Regions from separate parts of the Citrobacter sp. LST-B2 genome, predicted to be linked through region 1. Evidence: riboswitches for the same ligand, from Rfam matches in the RefSeq annotation. Region 1 holds a riboswitch; the other holds the start of a gene.
What was found. Region 1 has a riboswitch for thiamine pyrophosphate ahead of thiC (phosphomethylpyrimidine synthase ThiC). Riboswitches for the same ligand answer to the same signal wherever they lie in the genome.
Positions count from the first base shown of each region.

Region 1 (16,094 bases):
AGATACGCATCCCAGTCTTTCCATACCGGCTGAAGCCCCTGCGCGGCAAGCGCATCGGCGACAGTTTCGGGACGGCGGTTGTCATGTGGCGCGAACTGTTCCAGTTCAGGATGATTGTCCGCATACCCGCCAGGCTGGGTTTTCGAGAACGCGCTGACGTTGTTAATCGCCAGCGGGATCACGTGGTCTCGAAACCAGGGCGACTCCCGCGTCGACAACGACAGCTCAATTTCCGGTGCCAGCAGACGGAACGCGCAAATGGTTTGTACCAGTTGGCGCTCATCCATGATTGAGGCGGGCTCAATACCGCCAGCGCACGGACGCAGGCGCGGGAACGAAATCGAGTAGCGGCTTTGCCAGTAGTGCTGCTGAAGCCACAGCAAATGCTCTGCAACCATATAGCAGTCCACCCGCCAGTTGTCGGAAAGACCAATCAGCGCCCCGAGGCCGATTTTGTCGATACCTGCGCGCCCCAGTCGGTCCGGGGTTTCCAGCCGCCAGAAGAAATCCTGTTTTTTCCCCTTCAGATGGTGCTGTGCGTACATCGCGTCGTGATACGTTTCCTGATAGACCATCACGCCGTCGAGTCCCAGCGTTTTCAGTTCGGCATATTCCGCCTCGGCTAACGGTTGAACTTCCATCTGTAATGACGAAAACTGCTGGCGAATGGTGGGCAAGTGGCGACGGAAATAGTCCATTCCGACCTTTGCCTGATGCTCGCCGGTGACCAGCAGGAGATGTTCGAAACCCAGCTCGCGGATCGCCGCACACTCCCGGATAATGTCCGTTTCATTCAGCGTCTTGCGCTTGATGCGGTTACTCATCGAAAAACCGCAGTAGGTACAGTCGTTAGCGCACAGATTGGAGAGATACAGCGGGACGTAAAAACTCACCGTATTGCCGAAGCGCTGGCGGGTTAGCGTCTGCGCCCGCTGTGCCAGCGGTTCAAGGTATGCGCTCGCGGCAGGTGACAGCAGTGCCATCATATCGTCGCGGCTGGGGTGGGGGGCATTTAGCGCCCGCTCAACGTCAGCGGACGTTTTGCTGTTGATGCGCAGGCGGATGTCGTCCCAGTCGAGTTGCTGCCAGCGGTCGGTGAACGTTTTCATACCGGGACCTCCAGAAAACCGGTCAGTGGGCTGGTGGCCTGCGCCTGACGGCTGCGACTACCCGGTCCTGCCTGACGCGCCAGAAGGCCGGCTTCCACCGCCAGACGGAAAGCGCGGGCCATCATCACCGGATCGTCCGCCACGGCAATCGCCGTATTCACCAGCACGGCGTCCGCGCCCATTTCCAGCGCCTGCGTGGCGTGGCTGGGTACGCCGATTCCGGCATCCACCACGACCGGAACGGTGGACTGCTGGATAATAATCTCCAGCATGGCCCGGGTTTCCAGCCCCTGATTAGAGCCAATCGGCGCGCCGAGCGGCATCACTGCCGCACAGCCCACCTCTTCCAGCCGTTTACACAGCACCGGATCCGCACCGCAGTAAGGCAGCACCACAAATCCTTGTTTTACCAGTGCCTCGGCGGCTTTCAGCGTTTCAATGGGGTCCGGCAGCAACCAGCGCGCATCGGGATGAATTTCCAGCTTCAGCCAATGGGTACCGAGCGCCTCGCGCGCAAGCTGTGCGGCAAAGATTGCCTCTTCTGCCGTTTTCGCCCCGGAGGTGTTGGGCAACAGCGTGACGCCCGCGTCAATAAGAGGAGCCAGGATGGCGTCATTTTGCTGGCGCAAATCCACACGCTTCATGGCCAGCGTCACCAGTTGGCTACCGGAGGCGCGGATCGCGTCAATCATTAATGCTGGTGATGCAAACTTACCCGTGCCCGTGAACAGATGCGAATCAAACGTTTTATCTGCAATTCGTAACATTTCAACCCCCTGCGATAACCTGAAAAAGCAGGATCTGGTCGCCTTCCTGCACGATGTGCTGCTCCCACTGCTCGCGGGGCAGGATCTGTTGATTCAGCGCCAGTGCGGCGCCGGGTTTTAACTGATTCAATTGCGTCAGCAGTGTATGCACGGAGAGTCCTTCTGCACACTGCATTGGCTCATCATTGAACTGTATTCGCATGTCGCCCTCCACACACTGGGCACCCGCTGGCGCGGCGTAATGCCAGGCTGCGCCACTGGCTGGTTTTGCCGTCAAACAGGCGCAATTCGCCGCCGGGTATCTCCATACCGCTTAGGAGCTTGATTGCCTCGAGTGCCTGCAGGGTCCCCATCATCCCGACGACGGGGCCGACAACGCCTGCGGTACGGCAATTGCGTTCGGGTTCCGCGTCATCCGGCCATAAGCAGCGATAGCAGCCTTGTGACCAGGGCGGCGTCAACACCATCAACTGGCCGCCAAAACCGACCGCGCTGGCGGTGATCAGCGGGGTATCGAGCGCCACGCAGGCGGCGTTAATTTCCTGACGCGTCGCCATGTTGTCGGTGCAGTCGAGCACGACATCCGCTTGCGCCACTGCATGCCTGAGCGCCTCTCCACTCAGACGCTGCGTCAGCGAGAGCAGTTCGATATCCGGATTGAGTCGTGCCAGCCGCTGCTGTGCAACCTGCGATTTAGCGCGGGCAATGTCATCCGTGGTGAACAGGATCTGCCGCTGCAGGTTGCTGAGATGAACCTCATCGTCGTCAGCCAGCACCAGCGTGCCGACACCGGCTCCTGCCAGATACAGCGCGGCCGGTGAGCCTAATCCGCCCAGCCCGACGATCAGCACACGGCTGGCAAGCAGCTTTTGCTGACCGTCAATGGCGATATCGCCCAGCAGGATCTGACGGCTATAGCGCATAAAGTCACGGTCATTCATCGCCTGCTCCTGCTATCGCCAGCAATTGCGCGGTGGCCGCCCGCCAGTCTTCGGCCTGGATAATGGCGCTGACCACCGCAATACTCCCTACACCAGTCGCCAGCACGGCGGGTGCGCGCTCCAGGCTGATACCGCCAATGGCGACGGTAGGATAATCATTCAGACGATTGATATGCCGTGCGAGTTGTTCCAGTCCTTGCGGCGCGGACGGCATCTGCTTAGTCTGCGTCGGGAAAACGTGGCCCAGCGCGATGTAGGAGGGACGTGCCGCCAGCGCTACGTCGATCTCCATATCGTCGTGTGTCGAGACGCCCAGGCGTAATCCCGCCGCCTGAATCGCCTTCAGTTCGGTGGTTTCCAGATCTTCCTGACCCAGATGCACGCCATAGGCGCGATGTTTGATCGCCAGCCGCCAGTAATCGTTAATAAACAGACGGGCGTTGTATTTCCGCCCCAGTTCGATGGCGGCCACCACATCGGCTTCCACCTCTTCATCACGCTTGTCTTTTATGCGCAACTGGAGCGTACGCACGCCCGCATCCAGTAGGCGTTCAATCCACGTTACGCTGTCGACTACCGGATAGAGGCCCAGGCGAAAAGGAACCGTTGGGAAATCGGGTTGAATCATCAGACTTCCTCCCGTTTGAGGTAGATTTCTCCGCCTTTGGCGCGGAAGGTGTCTGACATATCCGCCATCCCCACTTCGATGGTCTGCGCGGCGGCGTAGTCACGGACTTCCTGACTGATTTTCATTGAGCAGAATTTCGGGCCGCACATGGAGCAGAAGTGCGCGACTTTGCCGGATTCCTGCGGCAGGGTTTCATCGTGGTAAGCGCGGGCGGTAAACGGATCGAGCGCCAGATTAAACTGGTCTTCCCAGCGGAATTCAAAGCGCGCTTTGGACATCGCGTTATCACGGATTTGCGCCCCCGGATGCCCTTTCGCCAGATCGGCGGCATGGGCGGCAATCTTGTAGGTAATCAGCCCCTGTTTCACATCTTCTTTGTTTGGCAGGCCAAGGTGTTCTTTCGGGGTGACATAACAGAGCATCGCGCAGCCAAACCAGCCGATCATCGCTGCGCCAATTCCCGAGGTGAAATGGTCGTAACCCGGTGCGATATCAGTGGTCAGCGGGCCTAAGGTGTAGAATGGCGCTTCATGACAGTGCTCCAGCTCTTCGGTCATGTTGCGACGGATCATCTGCATCGGCACATGGCCCGGACCTTCAATCATCACCTGCACGTCATACTCCCAGGCGATTTTGGTCAGTTCGCCCAGTGTGTGCAGTTCTGAGAACTGTGCCTCGTCGTTGGCGTCCTGAAGGGAACCCGGACGCAGGCCATCGCCGAGCGACAGCGACACGTCATAGGCAGCGCAGATTTCACAAATCTCGCGGAAGTGCTGGAAGAGGAAGTTCTCTTTGTGATGAGAGAGACACCATTTCGCCATAATGGACCCTCCGCGCGAGACAATCCCTGTCAGGCGTTTCGCGGTCATCGGCACATAGCGCAGCAGCACTCCGGCATGAATGGTGAAGTAGTCCACCCCCTGTTCGGCCTGCTCCAGCAGCGTATCGCGGAAGGCTTCCCACGTCAGATCTTCGGCGATCCCGTTGACCTTCTCCAGCGCCTGGTAGATCGGAACGGTACCGATCGGCACCGGGCTGTTGCGCAGGATCCATTCGCGGGTTTCATGGATATAGCGACCGGTGGAGAGGTCCATCACCGTGTCTGCCCCCCAGCGCGTTGACCACACCAGTTTCTCCACTTCTTCTTCGATGGAGGAGGTGACGGCAGAGTTGCCGATATTGGCGTTCACCTTCACCAGGAAATTACGCCCGATAATCATCGGTTCCGATTCCGGGTGATTGATGTTGGCGGGGATGATAGCTCGTCCAGCGGCCACTTCATCACGCACAAATTCCGGCGTGATGTTCTCCGGCAGGCGTGCGCCAAATCCTTCACCCGGATGCTGCTGGCGTAACACTTCACTGCGGATGCGTTCACGGCCCATGTTTTCACGAATGGCGATAAACTCCATTTCCGGGGTGACGATACCCTGGCGCGCGTAGTGCAGTTGCGTCACGCATTTGCCTGCTTTCGCGCGTTTTGGCGTCAGCAAACCGGTGAAACGCAGTTCATCCAGACCGTCGTCGGCCAGACGTTCTTTGGTATAGACAGAGCTGCGGTCAGTTAAGGCTTCGCTGTCGTTACGCGCATCAATCCACGGCTGGCGCAGCTTTGTCAGCCCCTGCTGGACGTTAATTGCCACATCCGGATCACCATACGGACCGGAGGTGTCGTACACCGGAATCGCTTCGTTCTCTTCAAACTGCGGTTCCGCTTTGCTGCCGCCGATGAGCGTCGGGCTAAGCTGAATTTCCCGCATCGGGACGCGAAGATCGTGTTGTGAACCGGTGATGTAGATCCGTTTTGAGTTCGGGAAGGCTGTGCCTTCCAGCGTATCGATAAAGTGTTGTGCTTGCGCGCGCTGTTCGCGGCGGGACAATTTAGGGGTAGTTGCAGACATAGCTCATTCCAAAAAAGTAAGGAGATGGCTTGTCAGACGACGGATGAGTAATAGGTGTGCGACGCCCGTTAAGGCTTACGCATAAAGCAGAATTACTCTTGTTCCCTTCGCAGGTTTTAACCTGATCAGGTTCCGCGGATCCCGAATTAACGGTCTCAGCCGGTGTTTTCACACCAGGCACTCCGACAAGATGTAACCTCTGATAAGAGGCAATAGGGGTAAACTACGCGTTCTGTGCGCCGAACTCAAGCAGGACGTTTGATAACCGCATTGTCATGCATGGCGTCAAAGACCAGCATGATCAGCTTATCTTCCAGCGCAAATCGGGCTTCCAGCGCTTCGCCGAGATCGGATAAAACCTGTTGAAACTCCAGGCAGTTATCGTGATCAATCGCCGTTTCCAGGCTGGAGTCATAGTAGTCCATGATGCGTTGTGTGTTAGCTTCCAGTAGCGGCCAAATTTTTGTCGCTTTTAAAAGCTGCCCGTTACCTTCCAATTTATGCAGAATACGTTCATAAATACTGAAGTGTCCGGTGGAGAGGTAGTCGACCAGGCTCTGACAAAAATCATCCAGCGCTTTTTCATTCAGTTGCATGTACGATTCTTTGCCAGGCTTAATGCCAACCAGATTGTAGTAAGCCACGAGCAGATGCTTACGTACATGTAGCCAGCGATCAACCAGTTTGTTACTTCCTCTGACGCGCTCTGTCAGGTCTTCCAGCTGGTTTAGCATGATTGACTCCGCAAGTGTAGATTTAAAAACTGCTCACGCAGGAATTGTAAAAATAATGTTATCAACATGCCAGTGAAGCAAAGGTAGTGCAAGAGCTATGGATCGTATAATTGAAAAATTAGATCACGGCTGGTGGATCGTCAGCCATGAGCAAAAATTATGGTTGCCTCATGGCGAATTGCCACACGGCGATGCGGCAACTTTCGATCTTGTCGGGCAGCCAGCGCTGCAAATCGGAGAGTGGGAAGGCGAACCCGTCTGGCTGGTGCAACAGCATCGGCGTCACGAGATGGGATCGGTTCGTCAGGTGATCGATCAGGATGTGGGGCTGTTTCAACTGGCGGGGCGCGGGGTACAGCTGGCTGAGTTTTATCGATCGCATAAATTCTGTGGCTACTGCGGGCACCTGATGCATCCGAGTAAAACCGAGTGGGCGATGCTCTGTACCCACTGCCGTGAACGTTACTATCCGCAAATCGCCCCCTGCATTATCGTCGCCATTCGCCGTGAGGATTCGATCCTGCTTGCCCAACACGTTCGCCATCGTAACGGCGTACATACCGTACTTGCCGGATTTGTTGAGGTGGGCGAGACCCTGGAACAGGCGGTGGCGCGTGAGGTGATGGAAGAGAGCGGCATTAAAATTAAAAACCTGCGCTATATCACCTCGCAGCCGTGGCCTTTCCCGATGTCGCTGATGACTGCGTTTATGGCGGAGTATGACAGCGGCGAGATTGTCATCGACCCGAAAGAGCTGCTGGAGGCTAACTGGTATCGCTACGATGATCTACCACTCCTGCCGCCGCCTGGCACCGTCGCACGGCGTCTGATCGAAGATACCGTGGCAATGTGTCGGGCTGAGTATGAATGACATGATACACTGACGGCCTGACGCAATAAGGAACTGCAAAAATGACCGAACTGAAGAACGATCGTTATCTGCGTGCGCTGCTGCGCCAGCCCGTTGATGTCACCCCGGTATGGATGATGCGCCAGGCGGGCCGCTATTTACCGGAATATAAAGCCACCCGCGCAGAGGCGGGCGATTTTATGTCGCTGTGCAAAAATGCCGAGCTGGCCTGCGAAGTGACGCTCCAGCCGCTGCGCCGTTATCCGCTTGATGCGGCGATCCTCTTCTCGGATATCCTGACCATTCCGGATGCGATGGGACTGGGGCTCTGGTTTGAAGCCGGCGAAGGTCCGCGTTTTACTGCACCGGTCGCCTGCAAAGCCGATGTCGACAAGCTGCCGGTTCCCGATCCGGAAGATGAACTGGGCTACGTGATGAACGCGGTACGTACGATTCGTCGCGAGCTAAAAGGTGATGTGCCACTGATTGGCTTCTCCGGCAGTCCGTGGACGCTGGCGACCTACATGGTGGAAGGCGGAAGCAGCAAAGCCTTTACCGTGATTAAAAAGATGATGTATGCCGACCCGAAAACGCTGCATGCGCTACTTGATAAGCTGGCGAAGAGCGTCACGCTGTATCTGAATGCTCAAATCAAGGCGGGCGCGCAGTCGGTGATGATTTTCGACACCTGGGGTGGCGTGCTGACCGGACGCGATTATCAGCAGTTCTCGCTGTATTACATGCACAAAATCGTTGATGGCCTGCTGCGTGAAAACGACGGTCGCCGCGTGCCGGTGACGCTGTTTACTAAAGGTGGCGGACAGTGGCTGGAAGCGATGGCGGAAACCGGCTGCGATGCGCTCGGACTCGACTGGACCACCGATATTGCCGATGCACGTCGTCGCGTGGGACATAAGGTTGCTTTACAGGGCAACATGGATCCTTCCATGCTCTATGCGCCTACGGCGCGGATCGAAGAAGAAGTGGCGTCTATACTTTCTGGTTTCGGCCAGGGGGAAGGCCACGTCTTTAACCTCGGTCACGGCATCCACCAGGACGTGCCGCCAGAACATGCTGGCGCCTTTGTGGAGGCGGTGCACCGGCTGTCCGCACAATACCACCGCTAAGGAGACCATATGGACCTCGCGTCGCTACGCGCTCAACAACTTGAACTGGCCTCATCTGTAATCCGCGTGGATCAACTTGATAACGATCCGCCGGATCTGATCGGCGGGGCAGACGTGGGGTTTGAACAGGGCGGAGAGGTGACGCGGGCGGCGATGGTTTTGCTGAAATATCCCTCGCTGGAACTGGTTGAATACAAAGTGGCGCGCATCGCCACCACCATGCCTTATATCCCCGGCTTTCTCTCCTTCCGTGAATATCCCGCGTTGCTGGCAGCGTGGGAGCAACTCTCGCAAAAACCCGATTTGCTCTTTGTGGATGGTCACGGTATTTCCCATCCGCGCCGTCTCGGCGTGGCCAGCCATTTCGGACTGTTGGTGGATGTGCCGACCATTGGTGTGGCGAAAAAACGATTGTGCGGCAAGTTCGAACCACTCTCTGCTGAACCTGGCGCACTGGCGCCGCTGATGGACAAAGGTGAGCAACTGGCATGGGTCTGGCGCAGCAAAGCGCGCTGTAATCCGCTGTTTATCGCTACGGGCCATCGTGTCGGGTTGGACAGCGCCCTGGCGTGGGTGCAGCGCTGTATGAAAGGCTACCGCCTGCCGGAGCCAACCCGCTGGGCGGATGCGGTGGCATCGGAACGTCCGGCATTTATGCGATGGCAGGAAATGCAGCCCTGATTGCGGTACACTGCCGCTAATTTCTGATTCGAGAATTCATCATGTTACAAAACCCGATTCATCTGCGTCTGGAACGTCTGGAAAGCTGGCAGCACGTCACGTTTATGGCCTGCCTGTGTGAGCGCATGTACCCGAACTATGCCATGTTCTGCCAACAGACCGGGTTTGGCGACGGACAGGTGTACCGCCGTATTCTGGACCTGATCTGGGAAACGCTGACGGTCAAAGATGCGAAAGTGAATTTCGACAGCCAACTGGAGAAGTTTGAAGAAGCGATCCCGGCGGCAGATGATTATGACCTGTATGGGGTTTATCCGGCCATTGATGCCTGCGTGGCGTTAAGTGAGCTGGTTCATTCCCGTTTGAGCGGTGAGACGCTGGAACACGCCATTGAAGTCAGCAAGACGTCCATCACTACGGTTGCGATGCTGGAAATGACCCAGGCAGGTCGAGAAATGAGCGATGAAGAGCTCAAAGATAACCCGGCGGTGGAGCAAGAGTGGGATATTCAGTGGGAAATATTCCGACTTTTAGCTGACTGTGAAGAACGCGACATTGAGCTGATAAAAGGGCTTAGAGCAGACCTGCGTGAGGCTGGCGAGAGCAATATCGGTATAAATTTGCAGCAGTAAGACACGAAAACGTGATTTAACTTCTGAATTGTCGTACCTGAAGGCTTCCCTTCCGCCCCCCGTCTGGTCTACATTTGGAGGGCGAAAAAAAGTGGCTATCGGTGCGTGTATGCAGGAGAGTGCTTTTCTGGCATTTCCGTCGCACTCGATGCTTAGCAAGCGATAAACACATTGTAAGGATAACTTATGAACAAGACTCAACTGATTGATGTAATTGCAGACAAAGCAGAACTGTCCAAAACCCAGGCTAAAGCTGCTCTGGAATCCACTTTGGCTGCTATTACTGAGTCTCTGAAAGAAGGCGATGCTGTACAACTGGTTGGTTTCGGTACCTTCAAAGTGAACCACCGTGCTGAGCGCACTGGCCGCAACCCGCAGACCGGTAAAGAAATCAAAATCGCCGCAGCTAACGTACCGGCGTTTGTTTCTGGTAAAGCACTGAAAGACGCAGTTAAGTAAGACCACGTGGCTGTGAACAGTTTTAATGAAGGGGCGGCTTCGCCCCTTTCGTCTGTCTGGCGTCGCACGTTGACGTTAGCAGGCGTGCTGTTGCTAACGGCCTGTAGCCATAACGCCTCTCTTCCGCCGTTTACCGCCAGTGGGTTTGCTGACAACCAGGGTGCGGTGCGTATCTGGCGTAAAGACGCATCAGACGGCGTCCATATGCTTTCGGTGTTCAGTCCGTGGCGTAATGGCAGTACCACAACCAGCGAGTACCGCTGGCAGGGTGATTCCCTTTCACTGATAGAACTCAATATTTATGGCGAACCGCCGGAGCATATCCGCGTGCGTTTTGACGATCGCGGCGAACTGAGCTTTATGCAGCGCGAAGTCGATGGTCATAAACAGCAGTTGTCGAACGACCAAATCGAATTGTACCGTTACCGTGCCGAGCAGATCCGCCAGACCAGCGATGCATTGCGACAGGGGCGGGTGGTCTTGCGTCAGGGACGCTGGCATGCCGCTGAACGTACGGTTACCACCTGCGAAGGCGAGACGATTAAACCGGATTTAGATGCCTGGGCGATGAGTCACATTGAGCGCCGCCAGAGCCATTCATCTGTTGACGTCAGCGTGGCATGGCTGGAGGCGCCCGAAGGGTCACAGCTTCTGCTGGTGGCGAATTCCGACTTCTGCCACTGGCAGCCAAAAGAAAAAACGTTTTGATGGGTGCCGGATGGCGGCCTACATCAGACATTCTGTAGGCCTGATAAGCGTCGCGCCATCAGGCAAAACATTACCAGTGTCCCATTCCCATGTGGCCGCCACGACCACCGCATCCGCCGTAACCCATCCCCATACCCATACCGCCAGGGACACCGGCCTGAGCCATGGCAACATCCCGTTTCACCCGTTGTTCATCCAGAGACTGTCTTAAGGATTCCATCTCTTTAGCCACCGCATTGATTTTGGCGGTATCCGGCGGATTCGTCGCTAACAGCGCGTTGTATTCATAGCGTTTGGACATCAGTTGTTGGCGTAGGGCGTTAGTCTGGTTGTAAAAGTCATTATGGATTTTTTGCGCGGCAGCCTGCTGCTCTGCGCTCAGTCCACTGCCATTTTGTTGCCACATGCCGCCGCCGTTCCCCCAGTGATGCCGCGCCAGGGCGGGGCTGGAACCCAGCACCATCAAAGAGAGGGCGATCAGCGCCAGGCCTGCTTTCGTGTTCCGTTTCATCATTTATCCTCCTGTGGGTGGTCTTATCTTCTGTATTGCATCTTCCGTGCCAGACTGATTCTTCCCGCCCGGCGCGGGTTCTGGCGATGCACAGGCCAGCAAAGCGAGTAAAAATGACTCGCCGGAAGGACGCAGTGGGTCATTTTTACCCGGCGTTGTCGGCAGTTTGTGTGGCAAGACCGGGATACGAGCCGCGAAAAGTGGCATGATTTCTGCTGAAAAGAAGGGATTGAGTCACTCAGAGCTGATGAGAATGATGCGAGAACATAAGGATACGGTAGCCCGATGGTTGAGCGGGGTGCTACCCGCCATCATCCTGATTCTGGTTGGGCTATTTGCCGTGATGGTGATCCGCGATTACGGGCGTGAAAGTGACGCAGCGCGGCAGACGCTGCTGGAAAAAGGCAGTGTGCTAATCCGTGCACTGGAGTCGGGGACGCGCGTCGGGATGGGCATGCGGATGCATCATGCTCAGCAGCAAACGCTGCTCGAAGAGATGGCGGGGCAGCCAGGCGTGCTGTGGTTTGCCGTGACCGATGCGCAGGGCAACGTTGTCATGCACAGCGATCCTGCCCTGGTCGGGAAAACGCTCTACTCGCCAGCAGAGATGCACACATTACACCCAGGAGAAGAGGCGCGCTGGCGTGCGCTTGACGCGACGGATGCGCAGGGGGAGACCGTTCCGGCGCTGGAGATCTATCGTCAGTTCCAGCCGCTGTTTTTCCCTGGACGACACGGGATGCGTGGGATGTCGCGTGGTAATGGCGCAATGCCGGGTTCTGCTCATCAGTTCATTTTTATCGCCTTTGATGCCAGTGAGTTGGCCGTGACGCAGGCGCGTGAGTGGCGTAATACGCTGATTATGCTTTTCGCGCTGACCACCGTGCTGCTGGCGACCCTCCTGACGTTTTTCTGGTACCGGCGATACCTGCGTTCTCGCCAGCTGTTGCAGGATGAGATGAACCGTAAAGAGAAGCTGGTGGCGATCGGGCATCTGGCCGCAGGCGTCGCGCATGAGATTCGAAATCCGCTCTCTTCCATCAAAGGACTGGCAAAGTACTTTGCTGAACGCGCGCCAGCGGGCGGTGAAGCGCATGAACTGGCGCAGGTGATGGCGAAAGAGGCCGATCGTTTAAACCGGGTGGTCAGTGAACTGCTGGAACTGGTGAAGCCCGCGCACTTGTCCTTGCAGTCGGTGGATCTCAATGCGGTAATTGACCACTCTCTGCAACTGGTCAGCCAGGACGCGCAGAGTCGGGCGATTGAGCTGCAATTTGTGTCTGACCCTGCGCTGCCGCCCGTTCAGGCTGACCCGGACCGGCTGACGCAGGTGTTGCTGAATCTTTATCTGAACGCGATTCATGCCATCGATCGGCAGGGGACCATCCGCGTTGAGGCAAGCACAAGCGGAGCCGATCGCGTTAAAATCACCGTTGCAGACAGCGGGAAAGGGATTGCGGCGGAACAGCTGGCCGCCATTTTCACCCCTTATTTCACGACGAAAGCGGACGGTACGGGACTGGGGCTGGCGGTGGTACAGAACATCATTGAACAGCATGGCGGGACGATCCAGGCGGATAGCCTGCCAGGTAAAGGCGCAACGTTCACCCTCTGGCTCCCGGTGACGTTAACACGTAAGGATTCACAAGGATGATTCGCGCAAAGATCGATATTCTGGTGGTGGATGACGACGTCAGCCACTGCACTATTTTACAGGCATTACTGCGAGGATGGGGCTATGACGTCGCGCTGGCCTACAGCGGGCGAGCCGCACTCGAGCAGGTGCGTGAACACGTCTTTGACCTCGTGTTGTGCGATGTACGCATGGCGGAGCTGGACGGCATCGAAACGCTGAAAGAGATCAAGACGCTGAACCCGGCAATTCCGGTGCTGATCATGACGGCGTTTTCCAGCGTGGAGACGGCGGTAGAGGCGCTAAAAACCGGCGCGCAGGATTACTTAATCAAACCGTTGGATTTTGATAATCTGCAAACGACGCTGGAAAACGCGCTGGCGCATACGCGAGCATCCGCCAGCGAGCTGCCGTCAGTTTCCGCCTCGCAGTTTGGGATGGTCGGCGAAAGTCCGGCGATGCGACAACTGCTGAGTGAAATTGCGATGGTTGCGCCTTCCGATGCAACGGTATTGATTCATGGAGATTCTGGCACCGGGAAAGAGCTGGTGGCGCGCGCGCTGCATGCCTGCAGTGAGCGGAGCGACAAACCGCTGATAACGTTGAACTGCGCGGCGCTCAACGAGTCGCTACTGGAATCTGAGCTGTTCGGTCATGAAAAAGGCGCATTTACCGGTGCCGACAAGCGCCGGGAAGGGCGTTTTGTCGAAGCCGATGGCGGCACGCTGTTTCTTGATGAGATTGGTGATATCTCGCCGATGATGCAGGTGCGGTTGCTGCGGGCGATTCAGGAACGCGAAGTTCAGCGTGTGGGCAGCAACCAGACTATCTCGGTCGATGTCCGCCTGATCGCCGCGACTCATCGCGATCTGGCGCAAGAGGTGCAGGCCGGACGTTTTCGTCAGGATCTCTACTATCGCCTGAACGTGGTGACCATTGAAACGCCGTCGCTGCGTCAGCGGCGGGAAGATATCCCCCTGTTGGCTGACCACTTTCGCCAGCAGTTTGCTGAACGTAACCGTAAGGCGGTGAAAGGGTTTACCCCACGGGCGATGGATCTGCTGATTCACTACGACTGGCCGGGGAATATCCGTGAGCTGGAAAATGCGATTGAGCGTTCAGTGGTCCTGCTGACCGGAGAGTATATTTCTGAGCGCGAGCTGCCGCTGGCGATCGCGAGTCAGCCCCTGCCGCTCATGACGGAGCAGGCCATTCAGCCGCTGGTGGAAGTCGAAAAAGAGGTGATTCTGGCGGCGCTGGAAAAAACGGGCGGCAACAAAACGGAAGCCGCCCGTCAGCTAGGGATTACGCGAAAGACGCTGCTGGCGAAACTGTCGCGTTAGTTCTGTTCACGCTCAATGGCGCGCCAGCCGATGTCTTTACGGCAGAAACAGTCGTCCCAGTGGATATCGGTCATTAAGGCATAGGCGCGTTTCTGCGCCTCTGCCACCGTATCCCCCAGCGCAGTGACGCACAGCACGCGACCACCGCTGGTGACAACCTGCTCGTTATCGTCCAGTCGGGTGCCGGCGTGGAACACTTTGCCATCTGCCACTTCTTCCAACGACAAACCGTGGATCACGTCGCCGGTGCGATAATCGCCAGGATAACCGCCCGCTGCCATCACCACGCCAAGCGAGGCGCGATCATCCCACTCTGATTTTTGCTCATCCAGTTTGCCTTCGCAGGCAGCAAGGCAAAGCTCAACCAGATCGGATTTCATACGCAGCATGATGGGCTGGGTTTCCGGATCGCCAAAGCGGCAGTTAAATTCGATCACCTTCGGATTGCCCTGTTTGTCGATCATCAGACCGGCATACAGGAAACCGGTATAGGTGTTACCTTCTGCCGCCATGCCTTTGACGGTTGGCCAGATGATGCGTTCCATCGTGCGCTGATGGACGTCATCCGTCACCACTGGCGCCGGAGAATAGGCACCCATCCCGCCGGTGTTCAGGCCGGTATCACCATCGCCTACGCGCTTATGATCCTGACTGGTCGCCATCGGCAAGACGTGCTCGCCGTCGACCATCACAATAAAGCTGGCTTCTTCGCCATCGAGGAACTCTTCAATCACGATGCGATGACCCGCGTCGCCAAACGCGTTGCCAGCCAGCATATCATGTACGGCGGCTTCGGCTTCTTCCAGCGTCATTGCGACAATCACACCCTTACCGGCAGCCAGACCGTCAGCCTTAATGACGATCGGCGCGCCTTTCTCACGCAGATAAGCGAGAGCTGGTTCGATCTCCGTAAAGTTCTGATATTCGGCCGTCGGGATCTGGTGACGTGCAAGGAAATCTTTGGTGAACGCTTTTGAACCTTCCAGTTGTGCTGCGCCAGCGGTTGGACCGAAGATTTTCAGGCCCGCCGCACGGAAGGTATCGACCACGCCTTTCACCAGCGGCGCTTCCGGGCCGACGATCGTCAGGTCGATCTTTTCACTCTGGGCAAAGTTCAGCAGTGCCGGAATATCGGTTGCGCCGATCGCGACGTTTTGCAGCGTCGGTTCCAGCGCAGTGCCGGCATTACCCGGTGCAACAAATACGGTTGCCACTGTTGGTGACTGAGCGGCTTTCCACGCCAGAGCGTGCTCGCGCCCGCCGTTTCCGATAACTAATACTTTCATGTCTCGCTCCATTAATGGCGGAAGTGGCGCATGTCGGTGAAGATCATCGCAATGCCGTGTTCGTCAGCAGCGGCAATGACTTCATCATCACGGATGGAACCGCCTGGCTGGATCACGCAGCTCACGCCAACAGCGGCAGCAGCATCAATACCATCGCGGAACGGGAAGAAGGCGTCGGACGCCATCGCGGAACCTTTCACTTCCAGACCTTCATCCGCGGCTTTGATCCCGGCAATTTTAGCGGAGTAGACGCGGCTCATCTGGCCTGCGCCAATACCGATAGTCATGTTCTCTTTGGCGTAAACAATGGCGTTGGATTTAACGAACTTCGCGACTTTCCAGCAGAACAGCGCGTCGCGCAGTTCCTGTTCGGTCGGCTGGCGCTTCGTCACCACGCGCAGCTCACCAGCAGTGACCATACCCAGATCGCGATCCTGTACCAGCAGACCGCCGTTAACACGTTTGAAGTCCAGGCCCGGCACGCGCTCAGCCCACTGACCGCAGGTCAGAACGCGCACGTTTTGCTTGGCAGCGGTGATTTTCAGCGCCTCATCGGTCGCTGATGGAGCGATGATCACTTCGACAAACTGACGGGAGATGATGGCCTGCGCCGTTTCAGCATCCAGTTCGCGGTTAAAGGCGATGATGCCGCCGAAGGCAGATGTTGGGTCGGTTTTGTAGGCGCGATCGTAGGCATCCAGAATAGAGGTGCTTACGGCAACGCCGCATGGGTTCGCGTGCTTGACGATAACGCAGGCTGGCTCGTTGAACTCTTTCACACATT
Region 1 is NZ_CP192598.1:4,736,111-4,752,204, reverse strand. It holds gene thiH (2-iminoacetate synthase ThiH) at 1-1,109, opposite strand, end outside; gene thiG (thiazole synthase) at 1,106-1,876, opposite strand; gene thiS (sulfur carrier protein ThiS) at 1,878-2,078, opposite strand; gene ACQ0PY_RS22885 (HesA/MoeB/ThiF family protein) at 2,059-2,817, opposite strand; gene thiE (thiamine phosphate synthase) at 2,810-3,445, opposite strand; gene thiC (phosphomethylpyrimidine synthase ThiC) at 3,445-5,346, opposite strand; TPP riboswitch at 5,432-5,541, opposite strand; gene ACQ0PY_RS22870 (Rsd/AlgQ family anti-sigma factor) at 5,592-6,080, opposite strand; gene nudC (NAD(+) diphosphatase) at 6,178-6,951, shown strand; gene hemE (uroporphyrinogen decarboxylase) at 6,993-8,057, shown strand; gene nfi (deoxyribonuclease V) at 8,067-8,738, shown strand; gene ACQ0PY_RS22850 (YjaG family protein) at 8,780-9,370, shown strand; gene hupA (nucleoid-associated protein HU-alpha) at 9,557-9,829, shown strand; gene ACQ0PY_RS22840 (DUF1481 domain-containing protein) at 9,842-10,537, shown strand; gene zraP (zinc resistance sensor/chaperone ZraP) at 10,608-11,048, opposite strand; gene ACQ0PY_RS22830 (hypothetical protein) at 11,052-11,255, opposite strand; gene zraS (two-component system sensor histidine kinase ZraS) at 11,296-12,702, shown strand; gene zraR (sigma-54-dependent response regulator transcription factor ZraR) at 12,699-14,024, shown strand; gene purD (phosphoribosylamine--glycine ligase) at 14,021-15,310, opposite strand; gene purH (bifunctional phosphoribosylaminoimidazolecarboxamide formyltransferase/IMP cyclohydrolase) at 15,322-16,094, opposite strand, start outside.

Region 2 (16,094 bases), 1.6 Mb from region 1:
ATGATCGGCGTGCCGTGGGCGTCGTCGGCGCAGATGAAGTTGACCTCGTGGCCGCGCATTCGTTGGTAACGGACCCAGACATCAGCCTGGATGTGCTCCAGCATATGGCCGAGGTGGATTGAGCCGTTGGCGTACGGCAGCGCGCACGTTACCAGAATTTTCTTCGCGACTTGAGTCATAGTAGATGTTACTTCTTCTCTGTTGAAAGGGGGTTCTGATGTTACCTGAAAGGGAATAACTACGCCAAGAATTAAGGGCATCAAACCACAAATGAATAATTGTTACCGCTGGAGTACACTACCTCACTACAATTGACCTTTTCAGAACAACAAAAAGGAGTCGGGATGAACGCACAATCCCAGGCCAAATCACCAGAAACCCTGCGCGCCATGGTCGCCGGGACGCTGGCGAATTTTCAGCACCCCACCCTGAAGCATAACCTGACGACACTTAAAGCGTTACACCACGTCGCCTGGATGGATGACACGCTGCACGTTGAACTGGTCATGCCGTTCGTCTGGCACAGTGCCTTTGAGGTGTTAAAAGAGCAATGTAGCGCTGATCTGCTGCGAATTACCGGGGCGAAGGCGATCGACTGGAAGCTTTCTCACAACATCGCCACCCTGAAGCGCGTGAAAAATCAGCCGGGTGTGAACGGCGTGAAGAACATTATCGCCGTCAGCTCCGGCAAAGGCGGCGTCGGTAAATCGTCGACTGCGGTAAACCTGGCGCTGGCATTAGCGGCAGAAGGGGCGAAAGTAGGGATTCTGGACGCCGACATTTATGGTCCGTCGATCCCAACTATGCTGGGGGCGGAAAACCAGCGCCCAACCTCGCCGGATGGTACCCATATGGCACCGATCATGTCTCACGGGCTGGCGACGAACTCCATCGGTTATCTGGTCACTGATGATAACGCGATGGTGTGGCGTGGGCCGATGGCCAGTAAAGCGCTGATGCAGATGCTACAAGAGACGCTGTGGCCGGATCTGGATTACCTCGTGCTGGACATGCCGCCGGGTACTGGTGATATCCAGCTGACGCTGGCACAAAACATCCCGGTCACGGGGGCCGTTGTGGTGACCACGCCGCAGGATATTGCGTTGATTGACGCTAAAAAAGGCATTGTCATGTTCGAAAAAGTCGAGGTGCCGGTGCTGGGCATTGTCGAAAACATGAGCATGCATATCTGCAGCAACTGCGGTCATCATGAGCCGATCTTTGGTACCGGTGGCGCGCAAAAACTGGCTGAGCAGTATCACACGCAACTGTTGGGACAAATGCCGTTGCATATTAGTCTGCGTGAAGATCTCGATCGCGGGACGCCAACCGTGGTCAGCCGTCCGGACAGTGATTTCACCGTGATGTATCGCGAACTGGCGGGACGTGTTGCCGCACAGCTTTACTGGCAGGGTGAAGTCATCCCCGGCGAAATTGCCTTTCGCGCCGTCTGATTTCGGCTAATCGGTTTTATTCTTTCTATTCACCGCATTGATTTTATATCGGTGTGGTGAATATCTAATTTGAATAACGCTATCTGAGTTATGCAGAGCCACTGAATAACGTGGGCGTTCTTCTTAAATCTGACCGTCTGTGCGGGGTTATCCTGATGACCTTAACGATAAAATAAGCGTTGGATTCCCCCTCAGCCCGAGGGGGGCGAACCTCAACGATGATAGAAAATCTCGCCGTCGTAAGCTTTAATAATTTTACCGTCAGCGTCATTGATCAGCACATAGGCACCGCCCATGTAGGTCCAGTGTGTCCCGGCATCTGGCGCAGGTAAATTACGCAGATTCCACTGTTTGATGGTGTACTCGTCAGTGCGATACATCTCTGGCACCGTATCGCCAGGCTTGAAGTGGGTAAAGTCGGCGATGAAACCACTGAGTTCATATTGATCAATCCCCTTCGCGGGGACGGCTGTAGCTGGTGCGGCCCAGACCGCGCTGGATGCGAGCAGCAGCGCGCCTACCACCAATTTATTCTTCATACTTCTACGCTCTCCACTGTTAGGACCCTCAAAATCAGTCGTGTATCTTTCCCGGCCTTCATGATAACTGACAAGCGCGGGTTTGTTAGATTCCCGAAAAATTCGTAAAAAATGTAAAATTTATTAGTCTGACATGCACTATAGAAGAAAATCGCCAAATACGGGGAGAGTGGCGATGCCTTTCGGAACACAGGCTAACAGTGGATTAGCCCCATATGCAAAAATGCAGACGTTCAGCGTACATCACGCCTGCAATAAAACCCGCACTGATGATAAGGGTGTGCAGGAAAAAATGAAAAATAATTAACTTCACTATCCGGAGGCTCATTTTTAAATACGTATTACAGACGATGTTGTTGAGAATTGTCTATCTATAACAATTAATTAATGTCAACATATAAACAGATTGAAATAAAACTATGGATCGTTTCTGAATTTCCAATATTGATAAAGATCATGGAAAACCCGCTGAATAGCAATTAAGAATCATCGTTTTGATGACATTAGTCTTTTGTATTTGTTACGTTAATTAATTGCAAATTTGAAGACGGGGAATAACTATTTTCTTCGGATTTATCCTGGTGTCATGCATCCTCTAAGTTATTTGATCTTAATTTCCCTAAATTATATTGACAGATGAAAGCGGCCTAAATATTCTGCGCACTAAATAGTGATATAAAAACACGCTGCTTTTGCAGGGTGATATTATTTTGTTAATTAATGATGGTGATGGCAGTGATGAAACAGTTAACTATAAAAAAGGCGGTATTTTCGCTTTTGGTTGTCAGTATTCTGTCCGGCTGTGTGTCGGAAGAGCAGCGCCTGGCGCGCTGTGAAGCCAAAGGCGTCAGTCGTGATGTCTGCTATCAGGTAGAACAGTCTAATCAACAGATGATTATCAATAACGCGGAGCAAAACGCGTATGTGAATGCACGTGAAGCGGTAAAGCAACACGCTCAGGCGGCAAAGAAAAAAAACATATATCACTTTGAAGGCATGGAAATTAAAAAGGTGAGCACCGGGCTTGATATTGATGGAGCTCATGCTGCAGTTATCGAGAAAGAGGAAAAGGCGACGGTCTATCAACAAGGGTTGCACTATTTTGTCGTGTACACCAACGGACGGTTAGCCGTGCTGAACGAACAGAGACAGTTTTTGGGGTGGGCGAAATGAGAAATTATCTGTTAGCGCTTATTCCGCTAACGTCCTTTTCCGCAGATGCTTCTGATATTGCGCAGGCACAACAAGCCGTTGCTCATGCCCAACCAATGGTTGACGCGGTATAAGAGGATATTGCCGCCGTGCGGGTGGCGGCTTTCACTATTGATGTTCAGGCTGAACAGGTAAATGCAGAGTAGCGAAAGGGTTACAAATCGGGGCAGTGAGGGTATCATCACGCGAGTGACCTGACCGTCACGCAGAAAAATTTCGTTAATGACTCGGGGTGCCCCTTTTCACGAAGGGCTGAGAAATACCCGTACCACCTGATCTGGATAATGCCAGCGTAGGGAAGTCAGACACTGCTCGTGTCCCTTCTTCGCGCGGGCAGGAGCGTAACCATGCAGCCTGACCTGCACAGCCGCGAACATGCGGTTCGTACCTTACAAGATTTTCGTACCCTTTCTCCGTTAACACATTGTATGACCAATGACGTCGTGCAGAGTTTTACCGCCAATACGCTACTGGCGCTGGGGGCTTCTCCGGCGATGGTGATTGAGCCCGAAGAAGCTCGCCAGTTTGCAGCCCTTGCCAGCGCGTTGCTCATCAACGTCGGCACGTTGACACAACCGCGTGCACATGCAATGCGGGCGGCGGTTGAGCAGGCAAACAGCGCCAAAACTCCATGGACACTAGACCCGGTTGCCGTAGGCGCGCTTGAATACCGTCGCCGTTTCTGCCTAGAACTCCTTGCCTTAACACCGGCTGCCATTCGCGGTAACGCCTCTGAGATCCTGGCGTTAGCCGGTGAAAGCGCTGGCGGGCGTGGAGTGGATGCTACCGACCCGGTTGCAACGGCTCTGCCGGCGGCGCAGATTCTGGCACGCCACACCGGCGCTGTTGTGGTAGTCACCGGCGAAGTGGATTACATCACCGACGGCGAGCGCACTCTGAGCGTCACCGGCGGCGATCCGCTGATGACGAAAGTCGTGGGCACTGGCTGTGCGCTTTCTGCCGTGGTCGCCGCCAGCTGCGCGCTACCCGGAAACCGGATCGAAAACATCGCGTCCGCCTGTGGATGGATGAAACTGGCAGGACAGCACGCCAGCAAAATCTGTCACGGACCCGGCAGTTTTGTTCCGGCGTTTCTTGATGCGCTCTACACCCTGGATGCGGAGGTCGCAGCATGAAGCGGGTTAACGCACTGACCATTGCCGGTACCGATCCCAGCGGCGGCGCCGGTATTCAGGCCGATCTGAAAACCTTCTCGGCGCTCGGCGCTTACGGCTGTGCGGTAATTACCGCGCTGGTGGCGCAGAATACACGCGGCGTGCAGTCGGTGTATCGCATTGAACCGGATTTTGTCGCCGCGCAGCTCGATTCGGTGTTCAGCGATGTGCGCATCGATACCACCAAAATCGGTATGCTGGCGGAAACCGATATCGTTGAGGCGGTGGCGGAACGACTGGAACGCCATCAGGTGCAGAATGTCGTACTCGACACAGTCATGCTGGCGAAAAGTGGCGATCCGTTATTGTCGACTTCCGCCGTTGAGACATTGCGCAGGCGACTGTTGCCACAGGTTTCACTCATTACGCCTAATCTGCCCGAAGCGGCAGCGCTGCTGGATTGCCCGCACGCACGAACAGAAAAAGAGATGCTGGAACAGGGGCGAGCGTTGCTGGCGATAGGCTGTGGCGCAGTGTTGATGAAAGGCGGTCATCTGGACGATGAACAAAGTCCTGACTGGCTCTTTACAGCGACCGGTGAACAGCGCTTTACCGCACCGCGGGTGATGACCAAAAACACGCACGGCACCGGATGTACGCTCTCTGCGGCGCTGGCCGCGCTGCGTCCACGACATGCTGACTGGGCCGGGACAGTGCAGGAGGCGAAAGTCTGGCTGTCGGCGGCGCTCGCGCAGGCTGACACGCTGGAGGTTGGACACGGCATCGGGCCGGTTCATCATTTCCACGCGTATTGGTAGCGTATATACTGGCAGCAGACTGGCTGTCAGGAAAAAGACTCATGGAACAAGCGCATACTCAACTTATCGCGCAACTGAACGAACGTATTTCAGCGGTGGATAATACCCCGCTGTATATCAAGTTTGCCGAAACGGTGAAAAATGCCGTGCGCAGTGGTGTGGTTGCGCATGGCAACATTTTGCCTGGCGAACGCGATCTCAGTCAGTTAACGGGCGTTTCGCGCATCACGGTGCGCAAAGCGATGCAGGCGCTGGAAGAAGAAGGCGTGGTGACGCGTGCTCGCGGCTACGGCACGCAGATCAACAACATCTTTGAATATTCGCTGAAAGAGGCGCGTGGGTTTTCTCAACAGGTGGTGCTGCGCGGGAAAAAACCGGACACCTTATGGGTCAACAAACGGGTAGTTAAGTGTCCGGAAGAGGTGGCGCAACAGCTGGCGATTGCCGCCGGCAGCGATGTGTTTCTGCTTAAGCGCATCCGCTACGTTGATGAGGACGCGGTTTCTATCGAGGAGTCGTGGGTGCCCGCGCATCTTATTCATGATGCCGATGAAATTGGTATATCGCTGTACGACTATTTCCGCAGCCAGCATATCCATCCCCAGCGCACGCGCTCACGGGTGAGTGCAAAGATGCCGGATGCTGAATTCCAGTCGCATATCCAGATGGACAGCAAAGTGCCGGTGCTGGTGATCAAACAGGTAGCGCTTGACCAACAGCAGCGGCCCATCGAGTACAGCATCAGCTACTGCCGAAGCGATTTATACGTCTTTGTGTGCGAGGAGTAACTCCTCGCGAAACGGCGCACAGTCACCGCCGCGATGTCCTACCACCCACGATGCCACGGCGTTGCCGAGCAGCACGGCATCCGCCAGCGACCAGCCCGACGCCAGCCCGGCCAGCATGCCGCCCGCGTGGCTGTCACCGGCGCCAATCGTGTCAACGACCGTTGTCGGGAAGGCGGGTACGCATCCGGAAGATTGCGCGCTGAAGTACCAGGCGCCTTCTTTGTCATGGCGCACGATTAACGGCGCAGAAAATTGCTTCACCCATTGCGCACCTAAGTCTTCCACATCCTGGCTGAGACCAAACCGCTCCGCCGCGATTTCGGCTTCCTGACGATTGAGCGACACCAGAGGGCGACAAGCCAGAATGCGTGACATCAGTGCATCAGGAATATCGCCAATGCGCGGGCCAAAATCGATAAACGGCATAACGCGATCCAGCCCTTCCAGCCACTGCACCAACAGCTCGCCGCAGGGTGAGGAGAGTTGATAGCCCGAAAGATAAATCAGGCTGTCAGGTGGGATGGTGAGCTGGGCCAGCCAGTCGGTATTCCACTGGTTCTCCACGCCGCTGAATGACATAAACGTGCGCTCGCCATCCGGTTCGACCAGCGCAAGGCACCAGCCGTTGTCACCTTGTGTGGTCTCGATGAGGCTGTGTAACCCTTCTTTCGCCATCCGGTTACGAATGATCTCGGCCCATACGCCCTGGCCCAGCGGCAGGGCGTTACCGGCATCAATACCCAGCCGTTTCAGCGCCACGGCGATGTTCAGCGCGCAGCCGCCGACGTTAACGCCTTGCTGTTTGAGTTCAATGTCACACCCGCGCCAGGGCAGGGCATAGGCATCAGCGATGACATCGATGACCGCCGCGCCGATAACCGTGACCGGATGGCGGGTCGTTAACCCCGGCAACAGTTCGGCTAAACGTGAAGTGTTCATGACGCCTCCCGACGTTGGCGCAGACGAGCAAGCGCCGTCGCATAGCGGTTGAAATCGAGCTGATTGACCGTATCCAGCTCTTGTTTCCATACCGGGTTGATGGCACCTATACCCTGCAACGCGCCGCAAATGGCCGTTGCCATTGCTCCAATGGTATCGGTATCGCCGCCGAGGTTGGCACACAAAATGGCGCAGCGATTGGGATCCGTTTGCGCCAGTTCGACCATCGCGATGGCGCAGGCCACCGATTCGATCGTGCTGGTTCCGGCGCCAATCACTTGATACAACTGTTCGCTGGCCGCTTCGGCTCCGTCAGCATTGCGCACAATTTTCAGCGCCATCTCCAGACGCGCACAAAGCGATGCGCTGAACGTAGTAATGCGCTTTTGCTGGGCGTGCAGGGCGATGGCGGGAAGCGAGTCAACAATTGCGGCCCAGGAATCACCCTCAATCGCCCGTGAAATCGCCCATGCCACCACCACCGCACCGGCGATAGCCAGATCGGATTTGTGCGTCGGGCTGGAGGCCAGCGCGATATCCTCAATAAACGCATCCAGATCGCGGGCGGGCAGCAGGCATCCCAATGGCGATACGCGCATGGCCGCGCCGTTGGTGACGCCGTTATTCTCCAGTTCTGCTACCGGTTTCCCGTCGCGAATCGCGTTCAGGGCGATTTTCGACGTCGGCCCGAGAACGTTTTTATTGAAGGCGTCAAAGCGCAACGCCCAGTCGAGAATGTTCCGTCCAATCAGGTCCGGGTCGATCTCGCCGTCACGTTCCAGCAGAGCATCCGCCAGACAGAGCGCCATTGAGGTATCGTCGGTAAATTCTGCGCGGCCAAAATAACAGGCCGCATTATTTTCTTTTGGGCCCGGCAGAAAGCGGTCAATCCAGCCAAAGTGTGCTTTGACGCGGGTTCTTGGCCACAGTTCTGACGGCATACCCATCGCATCCCCTAACGCCTGCCCGTAAAGAGCACCGAGAATACGTTCTGCTTTCATTTTACTTCCCCTTGTGTCAACGCAGTCTCGCGAACCTCAATAGCGGTAATTTCTTTGTCCGATTCGCGAAAGAAAATCATGAATAGTACGGCTATCACGGCGATCATCACCGCACCGAATGTCCACATGCCCGCCCAGTTGAAGGTCAGGCCATTGACCGGCTCCGGATAAGCAAACATTTTTTCCATCATCACGCCGCCGAGACGGTAGCCCAGCAGGCTGCCGAAGCCCTGACAGCAGAGCGTAATCAACCCCTGTGCGGCGGTACGCATATGCACTGGCGCTTTTTTATCGACGTAGATGTATGCCGTCACGTAATAGAAGTCATAGCTCACGCCGTGCAGCAAAATACCGAGGAACAGCAGGGCATAGGTGAAATATTCGTCTGCGCTGCCGTAGATGAAAAAGCCGTAGCGGATCGCCGCCGTGATAAGACCAAGTAGCAATACCTTCTTAATACCAAAGCGTTTCGTAAAGAAAGGCAGCGCCAGCATAAAGAAGATTTCGGAGAACTGACCGAGGGTCATCCAGCCGGTGGCGTTTTTCATCCCCACTTCGGTCAGATACCCATTGGCGAAGATGTAATAGAACGCCAGTGGCATCGCGAACAGGAACGAGCAGAAGAAAAAGACGAGGAAGTTTTTATCACGCAGCAGGATCAGCGCATCCAGGCCCAGCATGACTTTGACGTCCATCTTGCCGGTGCTTTTCGGCGGGGTATCCGGCAGAAAGAAGGCAAACACACCCAGCAGCGCAGAGCTGGCCGCCGTCACCAGCAGCGGGATGTTGGTTGGCGAGATGTCATTATAGCCCAGCATCTGTGGCAGAAATCCACAGGCGAGACCAGAGGCAATCCAGCCGATGGTGCCCATTACGCGGATGCGCGGGAAGTCACGCTCCACGTCCGGCACGTTAGCAAACGCGATGCTGTTGGTCAGCGCAATGGTTGGCATATAGGTGAGCGAATAGGCCAGCAGCAGCGGGAAGAATCCACCGAACGTCGTCTGCTGAGCGGCAAAATACATCAGTACCGCACCGGCGAACATCAGTACTGCCAGCACTTTTTGCGCCGAGAAGAAACGGTCGGTCAGCGAGCCCACGAGGATCGGCGACAGAATTGCGGCGATCGCCGTACAGGCATAAGACCAGCCAATCTCACCGGCGGTAAAACCACTTTTACTCAACCAGAGCCAGAGCGGAACAAACCAGGCTCCCCAGATAAACCATTCAACGAACATCATGAACGACAGTTTCACTGTAGTTTTCATCTTTAAATCCTTCATGACAGGTAAGGTACGCCATGACAGTACCACTTAATAATACCTTTTAAATACCTTTAAGGTGAAACCTTGACCGTCTTAACACTTTATCGTCAGTGAATCGTGCCAGCAGATAGCGCTGAAAAATCCCCGAAAGATGGAAAAAATGGCCGGTCGGTACCAGACTTATGGCTGCCCGCAAAACGCGGGTCAGGACAATCCACATTCCGACGCATTCGGAACTTACGGGAGCATAACTATGACTGATATTGCGCAGTTGCTTGGCAAAGACGCCGACAGCCTCTTACAGCATCGTTGCATGACCATACCCTCAGACCAACTCTATCTGCCCGGACATGATTACGTCGACCGCGTGATGGTGGACAACAACCGTCCGCCTGCGGTACTGCGTAACATGCAGACGTTGTATAACACCGGGCGTCTGGGGGGAACGGGTTACCTGTCCATTTTACCGGTCGATCAGGGGGTGGAACACTCGGCAGGGGCGTCGTTTGCCGCCAACCCGCTCTATTTCGACCCGAAAAACATCGTTGAACTGGCGATCGAAGCCGGATGTAACTGTGTGGCCTCAACCTATGGCGTACTGGCTTCCGTCTCGCGTCGTTACGCGCATCGCATTCCGTTTCTGGTGAAACTCAACCATAACGAAACCCTTAGCTATCCGAATACCTACGACCAGACGCTGTATGCCAGCGTAGAGCAAGCGTTCAATCTGGGGGCGGTGGCCGTAGGCGCAACCATCTACTTTGGTTCAGAAGAGTCACGTCGGCAGATTGAAGAGATTTCCGCCGCCTTTGAACGGGCGCATGAGCTGGGTATGGTCACCGTACTGTGGGCCTATCTGCGAAATGCCGCGTTCAAAAAAGAGGGCGTCGATTACCACGTCTCCGCCGACTTAACCGGGCAGGCGAACCATCTGGCGGCAACCATTGGTGCGGATATCGTCAAACAGAAAATGGCGGAAAATAACGGCGGATACAAAGCCGTGAATTATGGCTACACCGACGATCGCGTCTACAGCAAACTGACCACAGAGAACCCGATCGATCTGGTGCGCTATCAACTGGCAAACTGCTATATGGGGCGTGCCGGGTTGATTAACTCCGGCGGCGCGGCAGGCGGCGAAACTGACCTGAGCGACGCGGTACGTACGGCGGTAATCAACAAACGTGCAGGCGGGATGGGGTTGATTCTGGGTCGTAAAGCTTTCAAAAAATCGATGGCTGACGGCGTGAAATTGATCAACGCCGTGCAGGATGTCTATCTCGATAACAAAGTGACGATTGCTTAACGCAGTAGCGGGCAATCTGGCGGCAGTCGACACCGCAACGCGGCGGGCAGGATTTCGATATGAAATTCCTGTCCGCTCAGCGGTTCGCCATCAAGATTAAAGGTAATGTCATGCGGTGCCCGGATATCAAACCAGGCTGAAGCGCCGTCGATGATATTGGGGTTTTCCTCCTGTGGTTTCAGGGTGGAAAATAGCGCGGGCAGGATCTCTTCCCCGGTGAAAATCCGCAGTTGCAGCAAACCGTCGTTGATCAACGCATTCGGACACAACTGCTGACCGCCGCCAGCCTGACGCCCATTACCAATCCCAATCACCAGCGCATCACCCTGCCAGTGGAAGTTCTCACCACGGATTTCGCAACGGTCCGGTTTTAGCGTATCCATGCGCATCAGGCCGTGAATGATGTATGAGACGCCGCCCAGCGCCGCTTTCAGTTTTTCCGGCGTCTCGGTGGTGATACGCGTACCAAAACCACCGGTTGCCATATTGATAAAACAGGTTTTATCGTTAACTTGCACCATATCAATCTCAATGGCGTTACCGACAATCGCCAGCTTCAGCGCCTTATCTAACTCCTCGGGGATCCCGACGCTGGTGGCAAAGTCATTGGCGGTGCCCAGTGGCAGAATGCCCAGTGCGGGAATATCGGCCCCCTCACACTGGATCAGCGCTGTCGATACTTCGTTAATCGTGCCGTCACCGCCGCCGGCGATCACCGTTTCAACGCCCAGACGACGAGCCTCTTCGACATAGCGCTGCGCATCGCCTTTTTCCCAGGTAACGCGAACGTGAATCTCTACTCCTTCGTCACGGAGCAGCCCAATGGCGTCCCGCAGAACGGGGTTATCAGCACTTTTACCATTCAGAATCAATACGCTGGAGGGAAAATGATCCATTCCTTTTTTGCCTGTTTGTTTTTGGAATCTATGAAGAAAGTGTATAGCAGAAACGAAAAGGGGAGGTCAGAACAGGCTTAAAATACGCACACAATATACGATTCAGGCCGCAAAAAAATAAGCCTGCGTAAGGGAGATTACGCAGGCTAAGGAGGTGGTTCCTGGTACAGCTAGCATTTATGGGTTATGTTTTTCAGCGAAACGGATAATACCCTTAATGAACGAAGCGGTATGTGATCGGTTTCTAAGATTCCTCCTGGCGTGAAAAAATAACCCTGATTAACTATTTAGCGTGCGGATTTCGCGTCGATTCGCCGGAAAAATTGCGCATTAACAGTGCATAATCCAGCATCAGATCCTGTGGAACAGGGATCCATACGGTATAACCGTCCCCCGGCGCCACTGGCATTGGCTCGCCTTTGGCGTTTTCCATCTGCGCTAACGTGAAGTTCACGTTGCCCTGTGGGGTCATCAGTTCCAGGCTGTCGCCGACGGAGAATTTATTTTTCACTGCCACGGCCGCGAGGTCGCCATTGCGCTCACCGGTAAACTCACCCACGAACTGCTGACGCTCGGATACCGAGTAACCGTATTCGTAGTTCTGATAATCGTCATGGGTGTGGCGACGCAGAAAACCTTCGGTGTAACCACGGTGCGCCAGACCTTCCAGCGTTTCCAACAACTGCGGATCAAACGGCTTACCGGCAGCGGCGTCGTCAATCGCTTTACGATAAACCTGTGCGGTACGCGCGCAGTAGTAGAAAGATTTGGTACGGCCTTCAATTTTCAGCGAGTGCACGCCCATCTGCGTCAGGCGCTCAACGTGGGCGATGGCACGCAGATCTTTCGAGTTCATGATGTAAGTGCCGTGCTCGTCTTCGAACGCGGTCATGTATTCGCCCGGGCGCTGGGCCTCTTCAATCATAAACACTTTATCGGTTGGCGCGCCGATACCCAGCGTCGGCTCCACGTTTTGTACCGGGATCGGCTCGTATTTGTGGACGATATTACCGACCACATCTTCTTTGCCTTCCTGTACGTTATATTCCCAGCGGCAGGCGTTGGTACAGGTGCCCTGGTTCGGGTCGCGCTTATTGATGTAACCGGAAAGCAGGCAGCGACCAGAATAGGCCATGCACAGTGCGCCGTGAACGAAGATCTCAATCTCCATCTCCGGTACCTGGTTGCGGATCTCTTCAATCTCTTCCAGCGACAGTTCGCGCGACAGAATCACACGGGTCAGCCCCATCGATTGCCAGAATTTTACCGTCGCCCAGTTCACGGCGTTGGCCTGGACCGAGAGGTGAATCGGCATTTCCGGGAAATTCTCACGTACCAGCATGATAAGACCCGGATCGGACATGATCAGGGCATCCGGACCCATTTCCACCACCGGCTTCAAATCGCGGATAAAGGTTTTCAGCTTCGCATTGTGCGGGGCGATGTTGACCACCACATAGAATTTTTTCCCTAGCTCATGGGCTTCATTAATGCCGCGCTGCAGATTCTCGTGGTTGAATTCGTTATTGCGCACGCGCAGCGAGTAGCGCGGCTGGCCCGCATAGACGGCATCTGCGCCATAGGCGAAAGCGTAACGCATATTTTTCAGCGTTCCCGCCGGGGAAAGGAGTTCCGGTTTAAACATAATGTTCTCGTTCTGATGACAGGTCAGATCCGCTTCACCTGATGAAGCGGCTAGAGGAGAGTCCTCACGTTAAGGGCGGGCATTGTAGCGCTGCGGGCAAATGAGGTAAAGGAAAACGCCGGGCCCGATAACGCGGCGTTATCGGGCCACTATTTGCGCTACCGTGTCAGACAATCCGGCAGGCATCCGCTTCCCAGCGATAGCCGACGCCATACACTGCACGGATAAACGACTGCTCTTCGTCAAGCGCTTCCAGCTTGCGACGCAGGTTTTTGATATGACTGTCGATGGTGCGGTCGGTCACCACGCGATAATCATCATAGAGATGATTCAGCAACTGCTCACGGGAAAACACTTTCCCCGGTTCGTGAGACAGCGTTTTCAGCAGGCGGAACTCCGCAGGCGTCAGGTCGAGCATTTTATTACGCCAGGAGGCCTGAAAACGGCTTTCATCGACGATCAGCGGGCTTTCGGCGTCCAGTTGCTGTAATTCACGCTGCGGCTTACAGCGGCGCAGAATGGTCTTCACGCGGGCGACCACTTCGCGCGGACTGTAGGGTTTGCAGATGTAATCATCCGCACCAATTTCCAGTCCCAGCAGGCGGTCGATCTCCTCAATTTTGGCGGTGACCATCACGATTGGCACCTCGGAGAAACGACGGATTTCGCGACACAGGGTCAGGCCATCGGTACCCGGTAGCATCAGATCCAGCAGGATTAAATCCGGCGGCGTCTGGCGCACATAAGGCAGTACCTGATCGCCATGGCTAATCAGCGTCGGGGCATAGCTCGCGGCGCGCAGATAGTCGATAAGTAACTGTCCCAGCTTGGGTTCATCTTCCACAATCAGAATGCGTGGCGTGTTTTCATCAATGGGTAACTCAGTCATACGTCTCTCTGTAAATCGCGTTCCAGCGGTAATTCTACTGTAATGCTTACCCCGCCAAAAGGCGAATGGGCAGCGTGGATGCGGCCATTATGGGCCTCAACGATGTTGACGCAGATCGCCAGTCCCAGTCCGGACCCTCCGCTGGCGCGGTTGCGCGATCCTTCGGCGCGGTAGAATCGCTCGAACAGTTTCTTAAGCTGATCGTCACTGACGCCCGGCGCGGAGTCGGCGAAGGTGATCAGCACGCGTTTGTCGCGCAGCTCTGCGCTGATACGTAAGCTGCCGCCGCTATCGGTGTAACGAAGGCTGTTTTCTAACAGGTTGTTGAATAACTGCATCAGGCGATCGCGATCGCCGAACACGGTAACGCTATCGGGCAGGGAAAACTGTAGCGTCAGATCCCGGCTGGCAAAACGTTCGCGGAATGCGCCGCCCGCCACTTCCAGCAGTGGGATCACGTCGACGGTAGTTTTTTGGTAGGCCAGCGCGCCTTCGTCAGACATCGAAAGCTGGTGCAGATCGTCGACCAGTTTGGTCAGTGTCCCCACTTCCGCCTGTAACGAGGCCACCGATTCCGGCGTGAATTTTCGCACGCCGTCCTGAATCGCTTCCAGTTCACCGCGCAGGACTGCCAGCGGTGTGCGCAGCTCATGCGAGATATCGGCCATAAAATCGCGACGCATCTGCTGATTCTTTTCCAGGGTACTGGCGAGCTGATTAAAGTCCTGCGCCAGTTTGCCCAGCTCATCGGCGCTGGTGGCGGCAACACGGGTGGTGAAATCCCCCGCAGCCAGTTTGTGCGTGCCTTCGACCAGCCGTTTGACCGGGGCCAGCAGTCCGCGCGCGAGTGGAAAGGTCGCCAGCGCCGCCAGCAGGGTTGAGAGCGCCACAATCAGCCAACTGGTGCGCCGCTGCTGTTTATCGAAATTAATGTCGGTGTTACGCGTCAGACGTTCAACAGGGGAGGCAATGACGGCGCCGACCTCCTGACCGTTAACCAGAATGGGCCGCCGCGTACCGTCTGCGGGAACCGGGCCGCGCGGGCCAACCATGACATGCGCATCCTGGTCCACCACCCAGAACTGCGTGCGCCAGCCGTGTGGCGGCATACCAGGGCCTTGTTTATCATCGTCTTTGTCATGTTCAAAGGAGCGGAGGATCTGAAACACAAAGCGGTCATTATTGCGCAAAAAGCGCCAGCTGCCGTGCTGTTGGTACTGTTCACCTAACGCGTCGCTGAGCATGGTCAGACGCTGCTCGTTGCCGTTTTTGATGTAGTCAATGAACCCTCGCTCGAAGCTGATGCGTACCGCCCAATGCATACTGATCAACAACACGATGCAGGTGGCGAAAATCGCCAGAAACAGTTTGCCGGTAATGCCGGGTCGCCAGAGCTTCATCAGGTTCTCCTTTTGCGTCGCGCAATGACGACATTTTTATGGGTATCGTTTGGGACGCGGGCAAAGATCACGGCGGGCAACGCAATGATAAAAGCCATGCACAGCCAGGTGTACATAAAGACGGTATGCGACGTTCCGCTATCCACCGTAAACTGTTGTTGTCCGAACATCCCTAGCAGCAGACCGGCAACGGTGACGCCGATACTCATTGAGAGTTGCATAATCATCGACAGCAGGCTGTTCCCGCTGCTGGCCAACTCATCCGGCAGATCTTTCAGGGTCAGGGTGTTCATGGAGGAGAAACGCGTCGAATTGACCATGCCCTGAACAAACAGCACCAGCGGCAGCACGTAATACCAGCCCAGCAGCGCAGTGGACATAAACAGCAGGGTTACCACCGACAACCCAAGCGTCGTGGCGACCAGCACCCGACGGTAACCAAAGCGGTTAACCACCTGTACAACAATGCGTTTCATGCCCATGCTACCCAGCACCATCGGGATCATCATCAGCCCGGCGTGAAACGGGGAAAAGCCGAGACCAATCTGCAAAAAGACCGGCGTCATGAAAGGCAACATGCCGCTGCCGATGCGTCCGGCAAAGCTGCCGAACAGCCCCAGCGAGAAGGTTGGCGTGCGGAACAGGTGGAGACTGAACAGCGCTCGCGGGTTAGCTTTGGCGTGTTTCAGGTAGAGCAAAATGGCCGCCACACCGCCCACTACCAGCGCGCCGAGCGCGAACGACGACATCCCCATCCCTTTGCTGCCGTCCAGCGCGATGGTCAGAACCGCCATCCCCGTCGCCAGTAGCAGAAAACCCGAGAGATC
Region 2 is NZ_CP192598.1:3,134,022-3,150,115, reverse strand. It holds gene metG (methionine--tRNA ligase) at 1-179, opposite strand, end outside; gene apbC (iron-sulfur cluster carrier protein ApbC) at 345-1,454, shown strand; gene rcnB (Ni(II)/Co(II) efflux transporter accessory subunit RcnB) at 1,667-1,993, opposite strand; gene ACQ0PY_RS15260 (hypothetical protein) at 2,732-3,166, shown strand; TPP riboswitch at 3,424-3,521, shown strand; gene thiM (hydroxyethylthiazole kinase) at 3,553-4,341, shown strand; gene thiD (bifunctional hydroxymethylpyrimidine kinase/phosphomethylpyrimidine kinase) at 4,338-5,138, shown strand; gene ACQ0PY_RS15245 (GntR family transcriptional regulator) at 5,180-5,926, shown strand; gene ACQ0PY_RS15240 (carbohydrate kinase family protein) at 5,900-6,865, opposite strand; gene ACQ0PY_RS15235 (ADP-ribosylglycohydrolase family protein) at 6,862-7,866, opposite strand; gene ACQ0PY_RS15230 (nucleoside permease) at 7,863-9,134, opposite strand; gene fbaB (class I fructose-bisphosphate aldolase) at 9,385-10,437, shown strand; gene yegS (lipid kinase YegS) at 10,434-11,333, opposite strand; gene trhP (prephenate-dependent tRNA uridine(34) hydroxylase TrhP) at 11,617-12,978, opposite strand; gene baeR (envelope stress response regulator BaeR) at 13,145-13,867, opposite strand; gene baeS (envelope stress sensor histidine kinase BaeS) at 13,864-15,267, opposite strand; gene ACQ0PY_RS15200 (MFS transporter) at 15,267-16,094, opposite strand, start outside.
Region 2: another riboswitch for thiamine pyrophosphate. It lies ahead of thiM (hydroxyethylthiazole kinase); the one in region 1 lies ahead of thiC (phosphomethylpyrimidine synthase ThiC).